3 regions of the Alteromonas sp. ABH4_457 genome follow, and region 1 is predicted to be linked to each of the others. Evidence: predicted binding sites of a transcription regulator. Region 1 holds the regulator's gene; each other region holds the start of a gene.

What was found. Region 1 encodes FNR, which switches genes on or off when oxygen is low (the NO sensors DNR and NnrR bind a similar motif). Its sites were predicted from a motif close to TTGATCTAGATCAA; they were not measured.
Region 2: a site for FNR is predicted at 4,004-4,017, ahead of ACXAGR_RS14430 (DUF3149 domain-containing protein). Genes of this name have one in related genera too.
Region 3: a site for FNR is predicted at 2,594-2,607, ahead of ACXAGR_RS05355 (high-potential iron-sulfur protein). Genes of this name have one in related genera too.

Annotation. Positions count from the first base shown of each region.
Region 1 covers NZ_JBSWXN010000006.1:444,115-449,418, reverse strand. Annotated here, with positions in the region: gene ACXAGR_RS17390 (FixH family protein) at 1-199, shown strand, start outside; gene ACXAGR_RS17385 (heavy metal translocating P-type ATPase) at 196-2,577, shown strand; gene ccoS (cbb3-type cytochrome oxidase assembly protein CcoS) at 2,582-2,773, shown strand; gene ACXAGR_RS17375 (sulfite exporter TauE/SafE family protein) at 2,766-3,434, shown strand; gene fnr (fumarate/nitrate reduction transcriptional regulator Fnr) at 3,456-4,199, shown strand; gene uspE (universal stress protein UspE) at 4,303-5,223, shown strand.
Region 2 covers NZ_JBSWXN010000005.1:365,407-370,710, forward strand. Annotated here, with positions in the region: gene ACXAGR_RS14415 (M16 family metallopeptidase) at 1-1,322, shown strand, start outside; gene gshA (glutamate--cysteine ligase) at 1,389-2,987, shown strand; gene ACXAGR_RS14425 (transglycosylase SLT domain-containing protein) at 3,148-3,741, shown strand; gene ACXAGR_RS14430 (DUF3149 domain-containing protein) at 4,137-4,250, shown strand; gene smrB (endonuclease SmrB) at 4,255-4,821, opposite strand; gene prmB (50S ribosomal protein L3 N(5)-glutamine methyltransferase) at 4,946-5,304, shown strand, end outside.
Region 3 covers NZ_JBSWXN010000002.1:503,767-509,070, forward strand. Annotated here, with positions in the region: gene ACXAGR_RS05340 (exonuclease domain-containing protein) at 1-1,562, opposite strand, end outside; gene ACXAGR_RS05345 (zinc ribbon domain-containing protein) at 1,717-1,908, shown strand; gene ACXAGR_RS05350 (flavin reductase family protein) at 1,910-2,566, shown strand; gene ACXAGR_RS05355 (high-potential iron-sulfur protein) at 2,750-3,043, shown strand; gene ACXAGR_RS05360 (DUF3325 domain-containing protein) at 3,065-3,403, opposite strand; gene ACXAGR_RS05365 (PepSY-associated TM helix domain-containing protein) at 3,400-5,022, opposite strand; gene ACXAGR_RS05370 (hypothetical protein) at 5,036-5,304, opposite strand, start outside.

The DNA of each region.
Region 1 (5,304 bases):
GACCTTTTTCCACGTAACCCTGGAATCACTGGATACCGAATTATTACTTACCCGTGATGCCGGTGGCGTGTACCGCGGCACAACGGATACCGTTTTGTCGGGTAAATGGCGCGTTTCACTCACACCGCTGGATGAAGAATGGAAAATCCAGAATACACTCCAATTACCGGCCTCCGGTATCATTAAGTTTAACCCGTGAGCGACGACTCTTCTTGTTACCACTGTGGCGAGCCTAATATACCCGGTAAGCCGTATACTGCATTTGTACTCGGGCAGGAACGTCATTTTTGCTGTCCGGGCTGTCAGGCCGTGGCTCAGGCCATCACCGGGAACGGACTGGAAGACTATTACCGCTTCCGCACTGAACCGGCCTCTAAAGGTGATGCAGCATTAAGCGAAACACTGGATAAACTGTCTGTCTATGACGAGCCTGCCTTACAGGAAGAGTTCGTCGTTGATAACGGTAATAACAAGCATATTGAGCTAACTCTTGAAGGCATAACCTGTGCGGCCTGCGGCTGGCTGATTGAAAAGCAATTGTCGCGTATCACCGGTGTCAGCCAGATTGCGGTGAATGTAGCACAGCGACGCGCAGTGGTTATATGGCAACCTGAGGCAGTATCGCTCAGCAGCATCATGGCTACGCTACGGCGTATTGGTTACCCGGCGCTGCCGTTTCAACCGGACCAGCATGAAGCTTCATACAAAGCGGAAGATAAGCGCTTTTTGAAAAAACTCGGCCTCGCAGGTCTGATGACCATGCAGGTAATGATGCTGGCGGCGGCCCTGTATTTTGATTTATTCGATGCAATGGATGCACAGACACGGTCTTATTTTCACTGGATAGCGTTGGTTCTGACCACACCGGTGGTGCTGTATTCCGGCAGTACGTTTTACGTTGGCGCGCTTAAGGCTTTGTCGGCCCGGACCGTGAATATGGATGTACCGGTGAGTATTGCAGTGTTGGGTACCTGGCTGTCCGGTCTGTTTGCAACGGTTACCGGTCGCGGCGAAGTGTATTTTGAATCAGTTTGCATGTTTATTTTCCTGCTTTTACTGAGTCGTTTTCTGGAACACCGGAGCAGGCACCGCGCCGCGCAGATCTCAGCGAATATGTTGCAGTATATTCCGGTAACCGCTAATCAGGTGGCTGCGGATAACACCGTAACACAGGTACTGGCGAAATCGCTCAAAACCGGCGATGTTGTTGTGGTCAAAGCCGGAGAGACCATTCCCGTAGACGGTATTGTGACTGACGGTGCCAGTGAAACCGATGAATCGATGCTTACCGGCGAGTTTAATCCGGTGCGTAAACAAACCGGCGATACGGTGTTCGGGGGTACGGTAAACCGTACCGGCGTAATAACGGTAACGGTAACCAGGGCGTTAAAATTTGCGCTGGTAAATCAGATCATCCGTCTGCAATCCACCGCTATGGCTGCGAAGCCCCGGGTCGCTCTTATGGCTGACCGCTTTTCCAGTTATTTTGTCGCCGTAGTACTGATTACGGCTGCATCTTCATGGGCTTACTGGCACTGGCAGGGTAATGATAATGCCTTTTGGATCAGCATCGCGGTACTGGTAGCAACCTGCCCCTGTGCGCTGGGGCTGGCTACGCCATCTGCCCTCACCTGCGCAATGGCAAACCTTAACCGGCATGGCATTTTATTGAAAAGAGCCGATGCACTGGAGCAAATCAACCACGTAGATACCCTGGTGCTGGATAAAACCGGAACGCTGACCGAAGGAAAGTTTGCTCAGATAAACAGCTGGTTTGCTGAACCGGCACGGGAAAATGAAATCCGTGCTTTGATGGGAGCAATAGAGTCCCGTTCAGAACATCCGGTTGCCGCTGCCTTTGTTTCTGATAACAATCAGGGATTAATTCTGAGCCAAGTTGACGTTGTGGCCGGAATGGGCATCAGCGCGCAATGCAATGGCCGCAGTTATAAAGCCGGTTCGGCTTCTTTCACCGGTGTTGATGCCGGCCTGTCGCCCTTTCCCGCTAACGTGTTTCTTACCGAAAACGGTGTGCCCGTTGCCGCCTTTCGTGTAGCAGATAAAATTAAAGCGGATGCCGCAGACAGCCTGAGCAAATTGGCGCAACTGGAGCGGATAATTCTGAGTGGCGATATTCAGCAAAATGTTGACGACATTGCAGCGAATTTACCTGTAGACAAAGCCACAGGCGGGAACAGCCCTGAAGATAAATTAAACGCCGTGACAGCCCTTCAGCGGCAGGGCCGTCATGTCATGATGCTGGGGGATGGTATTAACGACGCGCCGGTGATGGCAGCGGCTGATGTTGGCATTGCAGTGGGTAATGCCACGGATATCGCAAAAAGTGCCGCGGATGTGATTTTATTAAATGATAAGCTGGCTGTACTCGGACACCTTACTCTGATGGCCAGAAGAGTAAAAGCGACAGTCAGGCAGAATATGGGATGGGCCGTAGGCTACAATCTGGTTATCCTGCCGTTTGCAGTGTCCGGCATCCTGACGCCGTGGATGGCGGTGATTGGTATGAGTCTGAGTAGTATTCTGGTAGTAACAAATTCGACGAGACTGTTAAAGTAACGCTATGAGTATAATTTACGTCCTTATTCCCCTTGCTGTGATCATTGTGGCCATTGCCATCGGCGTATTTTTTTGGGCAGTAAAATCTAACCAGTTTGAAGACCTGGATCGCCAGGGCTACAGTATTCTTTTCGATGATGATTTATCTCCTGAAGAAAAAAAGCTGGCCGAAGAACGAAAAAAACTCAATGAGTGATCTGTCGTTTTTTTCTGCCTTGCTGGTCGGGCTGGGCGGAGGCGTTCATTGTGTGGGAATGTGCGGCGGCGTATCGCTGGCACTGTCTGCCGCCACGCCGGCAGACTCATCGCCTTTACCCTATGCGCTTAGCTACAACTTTGGTCGTATATTCAGCTACATACTTGCCGGCGCTGTTACCGGCGGCATCGGGCAGATAGCAAAAGAAGCTGTACCGGTGACCGGCCCTGTACTCGCCGTCATCAGTGGCATTATGCTGATTGCCATGGCCTGCTATCTGGGTAACTGGTGGCGTGGCCTGACCGCTGTTGAAGCCCTCGGCAGTAAACTCTGGCAGAGAATTCAGCCGCTGTCGAAACGGTTTTTACCTTTCAGGTCTCCTACCAGCGCCTTTCCCTATGGTATGATTTGGGGATGGTTGCCCTGTGGACTGGTTTATTCCACCCTGACATGGGCACTGGCTTCAGGGACGGCAATATCCGGTGCTGTAATCATGGCCGGTTTTGGTTTAGGAACGCTACCGGCGTTGCTGGCTGTCCGGGCTGGTGCAGACTGGCTTTCCTCAGGTTTCAGACAACCCGTAGTTCGTCAAATCATTGCTTTGAGTTTGCTGTTGTACGCATTATTGCTGTTGTGGCGGGCTTTAAGTACTATACATTAGAATTATCGCAAACAGCGGAAAGTGAGCATGCAAAAACGTTCGGATTTTTCTATACACTGCCAGAATTGCAGTTTCAGTCATTTGTGTCTGCCCGTGGCCCTCAATAAAACTGAGATTGAGTCACTGGATGACATTATTGAACGCAAAAAGCCTTTGCATAAACACGACACCCTGGTAGAAGCCGGCGATAAATTTACCTCTCTGTACGCTGTGCGAGCAGGTTCATTTAAATCTTTTGTCACCGATAAAGAAGGTGAAGAGCAAATTATCAGTTTCCACTTCCCGGGCGATATTATCGGTTTTGACGGTTTACGTGACGACACACACCAAAGCTATACGCAAGCGCTGGAAACTGCCATGGTGTGTGAACTTCCCTATTCCACCCTTGAAAAAATGTCTGAGCAATTCCCGAAATTGCGCCATCAGATCATGCGTTTTATGAGTGCTGAAATTAAGCAGGATCACGAAATGATGATGCTGCTGAATAAACGGACGGCAGAAGAACGTCTGATTTATTTTATCGCCCATCTGTCCGGTCGCTTCGAAGAACGGGGTTTTTCTCACCGTCAGTTCAATCTGAGTATGACCCGCAACGAAATCGGTAATTATCTCGGATTAACGGTAGAAACGATCAGCCGCTTGCTGACCCGCTTCCAGAAAGAAGGCATTATCAAAGTAGACGGGAAGCTCATTACTGTTCTGGATTTTGCGGCTATGGATAAAAAGCTGCACTCTATGGACATTCCTACTCTTTGCGTGGATTAATATCCCGTTGAAATATTGATCTGAAACAAGGTCTCTCCTGCTGTAAGTCTTATACTAAAGATGAAGGCAGTATTTATTGTCTGCATCAATAAGGAGAGACGCCATGATCACTTGCAAACGTATTCTCGCCGTCGTTCAGGCCGACAACCCTGAACAACCTGCCCTTTCAAGAGCCATCGAAATTGCCCGTAAAACCGGTGCAGAAGTACACGCACTGCTTGTTGTATACGACTTTTCTTATGACATGACAACTATGCTCACCCGCAGTGAGCGTGAAGCCATGCGTGATGCAGTAACCAAAGACCGCATTGTCTGGGCAGAAAAAAACCTGACCCGCTACGATGATTATGATGTAAAGGTTGCTGTTGAGTGGAGTGATAAACGTTACGAAGCCATTACCCGCTACACCATTAACCGTCAGGTTGACCTGGTCGTTAAAGCTACCCGCAAACACGATGATTTTGCATCAGTGCTCTTTACACCAACAGACTGGCACTTACTGAGAAAATGTCCGGCTCCGGTTTTACTTGTCAAAGCCCATGCCTGGCCTGAACACGGTAATATTGTTGCAGCAGTCAATGTGGGTACAGAAGACAAAGAACATGCACAACTGAATGACAAGTTGACCGGTATCGCAAAGGATTATGCAGAGTTACTGAGCGGTCAGGTACATCTGGTTAATGCCTATCCTTCTGCCCCACTGAATATCGCCATTGAGATCCCCGATTTCAATCCTGAGACGTATCATAACGCTGTGCGCAATCATCATGTTCAGGAAATGGAAAACCACAGCGCTAAATTTGGGATCGGCGTAGCAAATTGCCATGTTGTCGAGGGATTACCCGATATAGCCATCCCGAAAGTGACTGAACAGCTGGATGCAGAACTCGTCGTCATCGGTACCGTGGGACGTACAGGCATATCAGCCGCCTTTTTGGGCAATACTGCAGAGCATGTTATTGATAACCTGAATTGCGATGTACTGGCGGTTAAACCTGACGGATTTACGTCTCCGGTTAAGTAAATGCGCGATAACGGAATGCTGCTTGTGTAGCAGCATTCCGTCTGCTTTTGTATAATGGTACTTTTATTTTTCCAGCCAATT
Region 2 (5,304 bases), on a different contig from region 1:
GTCCTGCGCCGACGGTGCATGTGCCTGAGTTCTGGAAAACCAAGCTTGCGCCGGGTATCGATATGCTTGGTGTAACCAGCGCAGAAACGCCAACGGTGACACTGACGCTGAATCTGGAAGGCGGCATGCTGCTCGACCCGCAGGATAAGGCCGGTCTGGCTTATCTCACGGCTGCGATGATGAATGAATCAACGGAGAATTACTCCAACGAAGCGTTATCAAATGAACTGGCGAAACTGGGCAGTTCGGTGAGCTTCAGCGCGTCAGGCCGTTACACCCAGGTGTCAGTATCGTCGCTGACAAAGAATCTGGATGAAACCATGGCACTGGTGCAGGAAAAGCTGTTTCATCCTGCATTCAATGAAGAGGATTTCAACCGGCTGAAAGCCCGCATGGCACAGAGTCTGCAGCAAAGTATGCGTAATCCGGATTACCTGGCAAACCGTGCAAAAGAAAAAGTGCTGTACGGAGAAGAAAACCGGGTAAGCCTGCCGGCCTCCGGTACCCTTGAAACGCTGGCTAATATCGAACTGGCTGACATTAAAGACTTCTACAGCAAGTACTACACGCCGTCCCATGCCACCATTGTGGCAGTCAGTGATTTAACGCAGATCCAGATGGCTTCTGCTTTATCTTTCCTGTCAACATGGCAGCCTGCGGACTACACCATTCCTGTGTTCAGCGATTTTCCTGAGTATGATAAAACACAGATCTTCGTTGTAGATAATCCTCAGGCCGTACAGTCGGTGGTATATCTGGTGAAACGGGCCCTGACCTTCGATGCAACCGGCGATTACTTTTTAGCACGATTGATGAATTTCCCGCTGGGCGGAGCATTTAACAGCCGTATTAACCTTAATTTGCGGGAAGATAAGGGATACACCTACGGCGCGTCCACGTCTTTCATTGGCGGTAAAACCTTAGGCTGGTTTGAAGCCCATGCAAATGTGACGGCGGCGAATACCGCTGACTCCATCAAAGAAATGATGAAAGAAATTAAGCTGTACAGAGAGCAGGGCATGACGGAAGAAGAACTCCGCTTCATGCAGAACGCCTTTACGCTCAGTGATGCGCTGGAATACGAAACGCCGAACAGCAAGGTAGCATTTCTGCGTCAACTGCTGGCCTACGATCTGGCAGACGATTACCGTGAAACCCAGACCAGCCTTATCAGGAATATGACAACAGACAGGTTGAATGCTGTGGCACAGCGGGAATTGAATTTGGATGAGATGCAAATTATTGTGGTAGGAGATGCTGAGGCACTGGCGACACAGCTTGCTACACTGGATTTGCCCGTTGTCCCGCTGTCACTGAATTAATTTTTATTGAAATTTGAGGGTTACGCCCCACATCGTGGTGCTGACCCTCCTCTATGGATGAATACATTGACCTCATCAGAGCCAACTTTCTCCCGTCGCCTTGCGGCGATGAACGCGACTGCGTTTTCAAGTGCACTAAAAGACATTAAACATGGCGTCGAACGTGAAGGCCTCCGTATACGGTCCAATGGCCGGCTGGCGGAAACAGCCCATCCTCAGGCTCTGGGTTCGGCACTGACCCACGAGTGTATCACTACCGACTTTTCTGAAGCCTTGCTGGAATTTATTACACCGCCGGTGGCAGACAGTCAGGTAACAGAAACCCAGCTAAGGGACATACACAAATTCGCCAGCGAAAATATGAACGGCGAAATGTTGTGGCCCATGAGCATGCCGTGTTTCATTGATGATGAAAATAAAATTCAGCTGGCTTATTACGGTGAATCTAACGTTGCACAAATGAAGCGCGTGTACCGTATGGGACTTAAAAATCGCTATGGCAGTATGATGCAGGCGATTTCCGGTGTGCATTTTAACTTTTCATTGCCGGATACATTCTGGCAGGCGTGGGCAGAACTCAACGGTGTAGAATACTCTCAGGATCAGGTTTCTGCTGATTATTTCTCGCTGATCCGTAATTACCGTCGTTTCTGCTGGTTATTGCCGTATCTGTACGGGGCATCGCCGGCGCTGTGTCAGTCCTTCCTGAAAGGGAAGCCGACGACGCTGAATTTTGAAAAAGTGGGTAAAGGTACGGTTTATCTACCTTATGCGACCTCTTTGCGTATGAGCGATCTGGGTTACACCAACTCAGAGCAGTCAGCTTTACAAATTTGCTATAACCACATCGATACCTATGTGGAAAAGCTTCGTAGTGCCATGTACACGCCGTCTTCACGGTTCGGCCAGTTTGCCGCCGGTGAGGGCGGGCATTTTCAGCAGTTATCTAAGAATATTCTGCAGATTGAAAATGAACTGTATTCTCCCATTCGTCCCAAGCAGCCCACGCGTTCCATGGAAAAACCTACCGATGCCCTTGTGCGCCGCGGTGTTAACTATGTGGAAGTGCGGGTACTGGATGTGAATCCTTTCTCGCCTGTGGGCATTGACAAAGGCCAGATGGATTTCCTCGATGTCTTCATGCTTTCTTGCCTGCTGACAGACAGCCCTGAAATGACGGCAGAGGAGCTCACCGTTTGCAGGGAGAATATGGATAAAGTGGTTCTGGAAGGACGTAATCCTGACCTGATGCTGGAAAACAAAGACGGCAGTGTTGCCTTCCGCGAATGGTGTGAAGGGCTGTTTGCTGTATTTGAGCAAACGGCAAAAGTGCTTGATAACGCCAACGGAACATCGGCTTACAGCGATGCTGTCAAAGCTGAGTGGCAAAAAGTACTTAATGCTGATGAAACGCCATCCGGTAAAATTCTGGCAACGTTGCTTGAAAATGATATGGATAACGGCGTACTGGGGCTTAATCTGGCTAAGCAGTACGCGGAAGCCTTTAAAGGCTATGAATATCTGCACTATGATTTGAAAGCATTTGAAAAAATGGCCGCTGATTCACTGGCTGCGCAGCACGCTGTTGAGGCGACGGATGAAGTACCTTTTGCAGATTTTATTGCCGGTTATTTCGCAGAACCGATGGCTACACGGGACAGCTGAAGCCTGAATTGACCTTGCCGGGGATAAAAAAATGCCTGGCAAGGGGGCCAGGCATAAGAATGTTCCAGGGAAACACACACATTTATTACCAGAACACTTATTAAGACAGCGGGCAGTGAGAAAGTTCAACAATTCACAACGATTTTTTGCAGGTGCCGGAATTGTACTACTTTTAAGTGGTATCACCGGTTGTGCCACGTCGCCTCCTCAGGACACCAGTAACATTTGCGAAATCTTTTACGAAAAAGAAGACTGGTATGATGCGGCCGCTGATGCCCGCGATAAATGGGGCGTGCCAATCCATGTTCCTATGGCAATCATGTATCAGGAAAGCTCATTCCGGCATGATGCACTGCCACCAAAAGATTATGTATTTTTTGGTCTTATTCCATGGGGGCGGGTCAGTTCCGCTTACGGATATTCTCAGGCTAAAACGGTTACCTGGTCTGACTATGTCAACGAAACCGGCAACAGCTGGGCGGACCGGGATGATTTTGATGACGCCATGGATTTCATGGGCTGGTTTATTTCCAAATCATATAAAATTAATGGTGTATCAAAGTGGGACGGCTATGCCCAGTACCTGAATTACCATGAAGGGTGGGGCGGGTATAAACGCCGTACCTACAACAGTAAGCCCTGGCTGAAAAAGGTGGCCGGAACGGTTAAAGCACGCTCATTGCGTTATGCTACCCAGTTAAAAACCTGCGAAGAAGACTTGCAGAAAAGCTGGTTTTGGAAACTGTTCACATAATGATGATGTGACTGCGTAAGGGGCTGGCATTCTTGGTGTGAAAGTACCGGACGCGGCAGTTTTTTCAATACGAAGGACTCAATACGAAGGTTACCGGGAGAGAAAAGAAGTAGGCAGGCGCACCACACACCTGCCTACAATCGACGCTAAGCCAAGACCGTTAATCACCCAACGTCGAACAGGCAGGATCAATATAGTGTAAATGATAATGATTTGCAATATCGTTTTGTGAATTTATTCATTTTTTTTTAAAAAAACCTTTTTGATCTGCATCACGGGTCTTATTTGCATCGACTGTTCCCATTGATTCAGATCACAGATTTACCTGTCGCAGCCATGCACACTAGCACTGTAAAAAGTTATCAATGTTAGGGAGTAATCTGATGTGGCTAACCATGCTTAAAGACCCTGTAGTATGGGGTTCACTTCTGGGTATTTTTATCGTTGTTTTGATGATGTGTTATTACACGTGGCTGTTTATGCACAACAGCGCGGGACCGGATAAATAGTTTGTTATTGTTTACTGAGGCCCGGATCAACGGTTTCGATAAGCACCAGTAACGCGCCTTGCCCGCCATACTCCAGGGGAGCCTGGTGAAACGCTTTGACATGGGGGTGTTGAACCAGGTAGTGAGGCAAGGCGTTTTTTAGTACGCCGGAACCGATGCCATGCACAATGGCAACACAGTCAATAAGCTCCTTGCGCGCGGTGTAAATGAGTGCGGATAATTCCAGCTTCACGTTTTCGCGGTTCAGACCGTGTAAATCCAGTACCAGCTCAGGATAGAAATCCCCCCGCCGTAATCGCTTCAAACTGTGTGTCGGTTCATTTTCGCGGCAATACCGCATGGGGCCCTGATGGGGCAGGCTGGCCTGATAGACATCTGAAAAGGCAAAACTGGCATCCAGCAGCTTTTGCTGACGGCTGTCCGGGCGGGTGGCGGAATGCAGGCGCTTCGCCGGCACATGACGGCGTTTATGCACAATTTTGTCCTGTGAGAGCGGCTTTATACCACTTACCGCTTCCCGGAATAATGACATGTCATTGTCGTCGTCTTCCGGTTTCCACTGATCAGCCAACCATTTTCTCCTGTCTGTTTTAACCTGTGTTCATCTGCACGTCTGTTATCGCGCAATTTGTGTTGGGTGTCATTGCGAGTTTCGGTATGATACCAGCTTTATTTCTGGCGATGTACCACACTCCATGACCGATAAGATTTATTTAGACGAAGCCATCCGTGAACTGCACACCATGCTGGACATGGTGAGATGGTCTGTGAGCCGTTTTAACGATGCACACCTGTACTACGGGCATGGCACTGATAACAGCTGGGATGAAGCTGTTAGCCTGGTAATGCATGCTCTGCATTTGCCACAGGATATTACATCGCAAACCGGTGACGGCTTATTTTCAGCCCGTCTTACCACTTCAGAAAAAGAGAAAGTTGCAGATTTAGTCTTAAAGCGGGTACAAACACGCATGCCGTTGCCGTATATTACCGGTGAGGCATGGTTCTGCGACATGCCTTTTTACGTTGACGAAAGAGTGTTGATCCCCCGTTC
Region 3 (5,304 bases), on a different contig from region 1:
TTCTGAATACTGACAAGCTGGTTGCGGCGAAGCTGATCGCCGGGCGCCTTAATTTCTTCAAACCGCAGCGCCCCGTTTTCCACCACCATAATATCGGGAAAACCGTCACGCAGACTGGCAAAGTCCTGCGCCATCATTTTCAGCATGGCTGTCACCTGTGTAACCGGCGCATGCTTCAGCAACCCTTTGACCGGGTCCAGCAATTTTGTTCCCCACAGGAACAGGCTGTTCGATTCACCATAATGGGCAGCGGCCATGGCCGTTACGTGCTTCATCAGTGCGTCTGCAGTAGTAAAACTTGCCAGCAGTTCATCAATTTTTACCGCAAATGACTCGTAGAAAGCATTATTCTTCAGGCTTTGGGGACGCCGGTCGAAGGCAGTTACCGGCGCATCCTCTTCAAACAATAATGTCCAGAACGTGAGGGCAAACAGACTCCGCCACAAGCGATTCTCGGTTCGCCAGGCTTCAGCGCCGTGACGCTGATACCAGGCAATGACGCCCCGTTCAACAGACTGATTCTGACTCTCGTCAAGTTGCAGTGTACGGGATGCGTTGCGCAACATATCCGTCACTATACTGGTGCGCTTCTTATGATATTTACGCTGATAAAAATCTTCTGCGAAAGCCAGCAATGTATCAGAGGGCGGGGAGTCGATAATGCTTTCCAGGCTTTGCTTCACCTCGTCTTTCGACCCTTCTTTGTAAGCTTCCCGAATCCATTTTTCTTTTGCTGTGTCGCCGGGAGACTGCTCAAGAAAAGTCAGTGCAGCCTGCCGGTCGACAGAAAGCAGCTTTGACCCCAGTTTTGCGTGGTATTTTTCCGCCAGCACTGCTGAAATGGTGGAGAAGGTTTCCGGCACGGGGGCTTTTGCTGCTGCCAGACAGGCCTCATCATCAAGAAAATCCAGTTCGCCGGTGCGTGAAGCATAGTAAAAAGCAGCGCCGGCATCCTCCGGCAATTCGAAGCGTGCCTGATCAGACACAGCCTGGCCCCGCGTACGCATAATACCGAGATCACGCATGGAAAACTGATTCAGCCGCCCTTTGATGTTGCCGAAGAACAGAAACAGCAAATAACGCATAGTGGCATCGAAGCGGCAAAACAGTAAATGCTCCACCGACAATGACGCCGGCCAGCCATGACGTTTTATGCCATCGAATAAGCCTGCCATCAGTACACTTTTTTTAGCTGAAGCAGGCTGACCGCTGATCCCGAGATCATGCAGATATTGAAGAATATCAGCCTTGGTCAGCATACCGGCCAGTTCCTGCAGCGGCGCTTCTGTTACACACCCGAACCAGCCGGAGGCGGAAAGCGCATCTATTTGCTGCTGCGGATGCGGTATTTCTTCGTAGTAGAAATGCTCACGGTTGATGATGGCGTATTTGCGGTTTGCTGCACGGGCGATGATGCATTGCTGCGGTTCCGGCAGTGCATTGAAATCCTCAATAAAACGCCGCGCACTGTCGTCCAGCAATGCGCCACTGGCACCGTCGAAAAAGGACAAAAACTCTCGGAAGTGATCAAGATAATATTTTTCAGGCAACGTTTTACGCATCATCTGCACCGGATACTGTACACCTGACCAAGTGTATATTTATACAGCCACTTTAATCAACCCGCCGGATGCAGTTTCCTTACAATCCGGTTATCTGTTTTCTTCGTATATCAAAGGTTAGCAACATCATTTTAATCAGTTATCCGGAGTGGTTATGAGTCTGACGACCCCTAAGTTATTTCACTGCCCCTATTGCATGGAGCCGAATGAAGTAGAAATTGATGAGCAGAACGATATCAATGTTATGCAGGTACTGGATTGCCAGGTCTGCTGTCAGCCTATTGAAATGACAGTGTACAGTGACGGCGACAACTTAACTGTGCAGGTTGAGCAGGAGAATGCCTGATATGACTGACCCGTCCATGCGGCATTTTTCCTCTGCTGCTATTAATGAGCTGGAAAAACAGACCCGAACGAACCTGATCAACTGCTTGTCAGGCTACAAAGGGGCCAACCTTGTAGGCACCACTGACGGTAAACGGGATAACCTGGCCATTATCAGCTCTGTATTTCACGTGGGGGCGCATCCTCCTCTTCAGGGCATGTTGTTACGTCCGCACACTGTGCCACGGCAAACGCTGGAAAATATTCGTGAAACCGGTGTGTACACCATTAATGCAGTCAGCGCCGGCTGGACAGATAAAGCTCACCAGACTTCTGCCCGCTATGATGAACACACCAGTGAGTTTGATGCCACGGGCTTAACACCGCTGAAAGAAGACGGATTCGCCGCGCCTTTCGTCGCTCAAAGTCCTTTGCGTATGGCCATGGCGGCAGAAGAAATAACCACGCTGCAATGTAATAAGACAGTACTGGTCATTGGCAGGGTGCTTGATATTTACGTGATGGAGGGGGCCACCGGTGAGGACGGACAACTGGATTTGGAGAAAATGAATCTTGCCTGTATCAGCGGGCTGGATACTTACCACCGTGCGGAACCCATCGCCCGTTATGCCTATGCGAAACCGGACAAACCCGTCACGCTGGCAGGTAAAAACGCGTAAATGCACAGGTCCTGCGGTGAAGAAAAGTTAATCTACATCAAATATGTGACGGAACGATTTGGCAGTCCCGTAAATGTGTCGTATAACTATTGTCATGGTAAACCTGTCATCGCGGCAGGTTTTTTACGTTATAAGACCAAATAAAAACAAATCATTCTCGTTTAAGCTTTATGGGAGCAAATTATGAGTAATGTGAACCGTCGTGATTTCCTAAAACTGTCAGGCACCACACTGATCGGTTTGACGTTAGGTGGCACTGCACTTCGCGCACAGGCACAGGAGCAACTGCAGACCGACGACCCCACAGCACAGGCATTGAAATATACCCCGAAATCAACGGTGGAAGGGTCTCAGTGCGGTAATTGCATGTACATTCAGGGTGAGGACGGACAAGCTCACCGTCCCTGCGCCATTTTCCCGGGTAAACTGGTTAACACCAACGGCTGGTGCAGTGCCTGGGTAAAACGTCCGGGCTAAGTTTGAACCCGGACAGTTGGATCAGCGGGGTAATACCCGCTGAAGCCAGCCTCCCGGCACACACCAGCGCCATACAAATGCCAGCGCATCCTGCTGATAAGTAAACAGCAAAGACACCAGTACCGCTGCCACATGCAGCAATCCGCACCACACAACCAGTCCGATTTCAGTTTGCCAGCCGGCTATCGCCGGAAACGTCGCTACAGTCAGAAAACACACTGCCAGCGTCTGAAATATCAGCCTGCCCCAGGGCACATTTTCAATCTCATCACCGGTGACCGCACGGAAATGTTTCGGATTAGCCATAGAAAAGTGCAGGAAACCGGCAATGCACAGCAGTAAACACAGAAATGTCATCATGCTGTCTGCTCCCCGGTGCTGCCCGCTTCCGGTGCAGGCCGTCTCCGGCGGGCAGGGCTGTCTTTGCGGCCTGACGGCGCGCGTTTAGATTTAGGTTCAGCTTTGAGTTTACTCACCGCATACCAGGCCAGCGCGGCCAGGATAAGACAGGCTGCATCGAATATGATCCTTAACGTATCAGGCACCAGAACAGGTGATGTAGCGACATCCAGCAACGGAATGAAAGTAAATAGTACTGCAGCTGCCAGCGTTTGCCAGAGCCAGCCTTTACGGTCGCGTCTGAACAATCCGGCTACCACACAAAGCCCCCACACAATGAAAAAGCTGCGTATTTCCCAGTCACTGCGTGTCGCCAATTCTGCAGGCAACAGGCGGTTCGCCCAGAAATAAGCACCGGTAGCCACCATCAGCCCGGCAATAGCACCAATGTTCGTGCCTCTCACCAGTTCGAAGCCTCTGCGTCCCATTTGTTTTTTGGCGCGCTTCTCTACCCAAAGGATAGAACCGGTCCCCACCATTAACGTGCCCAGAATACCGGCAAAAAAGAGCAGCCAGCGGGTAACACTGTCGGCAAAACGGGCCTGATGCAGCATGTCCATATAGTTATAAATTGCCTGGCTGGTATTCGGTGCAGAAGACGCCTCTTCTACTTTCAGAATTTCACCTTCAGAGTTAAAAACCAGCCCGCTGTTCCCGCCACGACCGGCGGATAACTCAACACGGTTGGGACCGGATACAGAAAGTGTCGCTTTATCTGTGCCCGGATTTTTAATGGTGATGCGGTCAGCAGGTACGCCCCATTCAGCAGAAGCACTGGCCATAACCTGTGCCAGCAGGGCGCTATTGTCCACAACTGGCGCTGCAGGCTTATGTTGTACTGCCCGCGCTTGCGGTGCGCCCCGTTGCGGCCCGCCCTGTCCCTGCGGACCTCCGCCACCGGGAGGACCACCATGTCCGCCACCACTGCCGTTCCACGGAAGCAAAGTGCCTCCTAACAGTAACAAGCCGGAGAATGTGATCATCAGATGAAATGGCAGCGCCAGCACGGATGCCAGAACGTGCCCGTCTATCCAGGAAAGCAGCTTCTTCTTTGGCCTGAACATGAAAAAATCTGCAAAGATTTTACGGTGCATGATCACGCCGCTGACAATACCAATGAGCATCATCATGCTGACAATGCCGACGAAGGTCTCACCTGCAGCACGCGGTACGCCGTATAGTTCAAAGTGGAAGCGGTACAGAAAATTGCCACCGGCGGTTTCTCTCGGTGTCAGCTCCTCACCGGTAGACGCATCCAGGACGGCACGTTGCGAACGCATTTGCTGGCGATTTTCCCCGCCATTACGCCAGCTTGCACTGACTGTTTCTTCTCTGGGTCCCGGTAAAGAAATTTGCCATTCCTGAGCCCCCGTGGCCTTGCCCTGCAAATAGCGGTAAGCCACTTCAGCGCTGTTCTCAGCCGGCACAGACACATGTAATTCAGGCTGCATCCAGTGAGTAATTTCACTTCTGAAAAATGCCAGCGTACCGGTAAAAAATATCGCGAACAGGATCCAGCCCGCGGTGATGCTGCTCCATGTATGCAGCCAGGTCATCGACTGTCTGAGTGAACCTTTCATTGCCGTCTTCCCTTCATGACGCTACACCGGACCACACCAGCCCCCACGCCATGACGTTAATTGCCAGCGCGGTGATGAAGGCTTTTACATGGTTATTGATGGCGAATATCCAGATGATATAAACCGTCCATGCAAGGAAAAACACCATACGGATAAAGGCAATTTCCTGGCGGCCGGACACCTCTGACCCGGCCGCCAGCAACAAACTGATTGCGGTAGCCGCCGCATAACCACCCGCCACCGCCAGAATGACTCTGACAGTTACCGTAAAGGCAGGTGCTG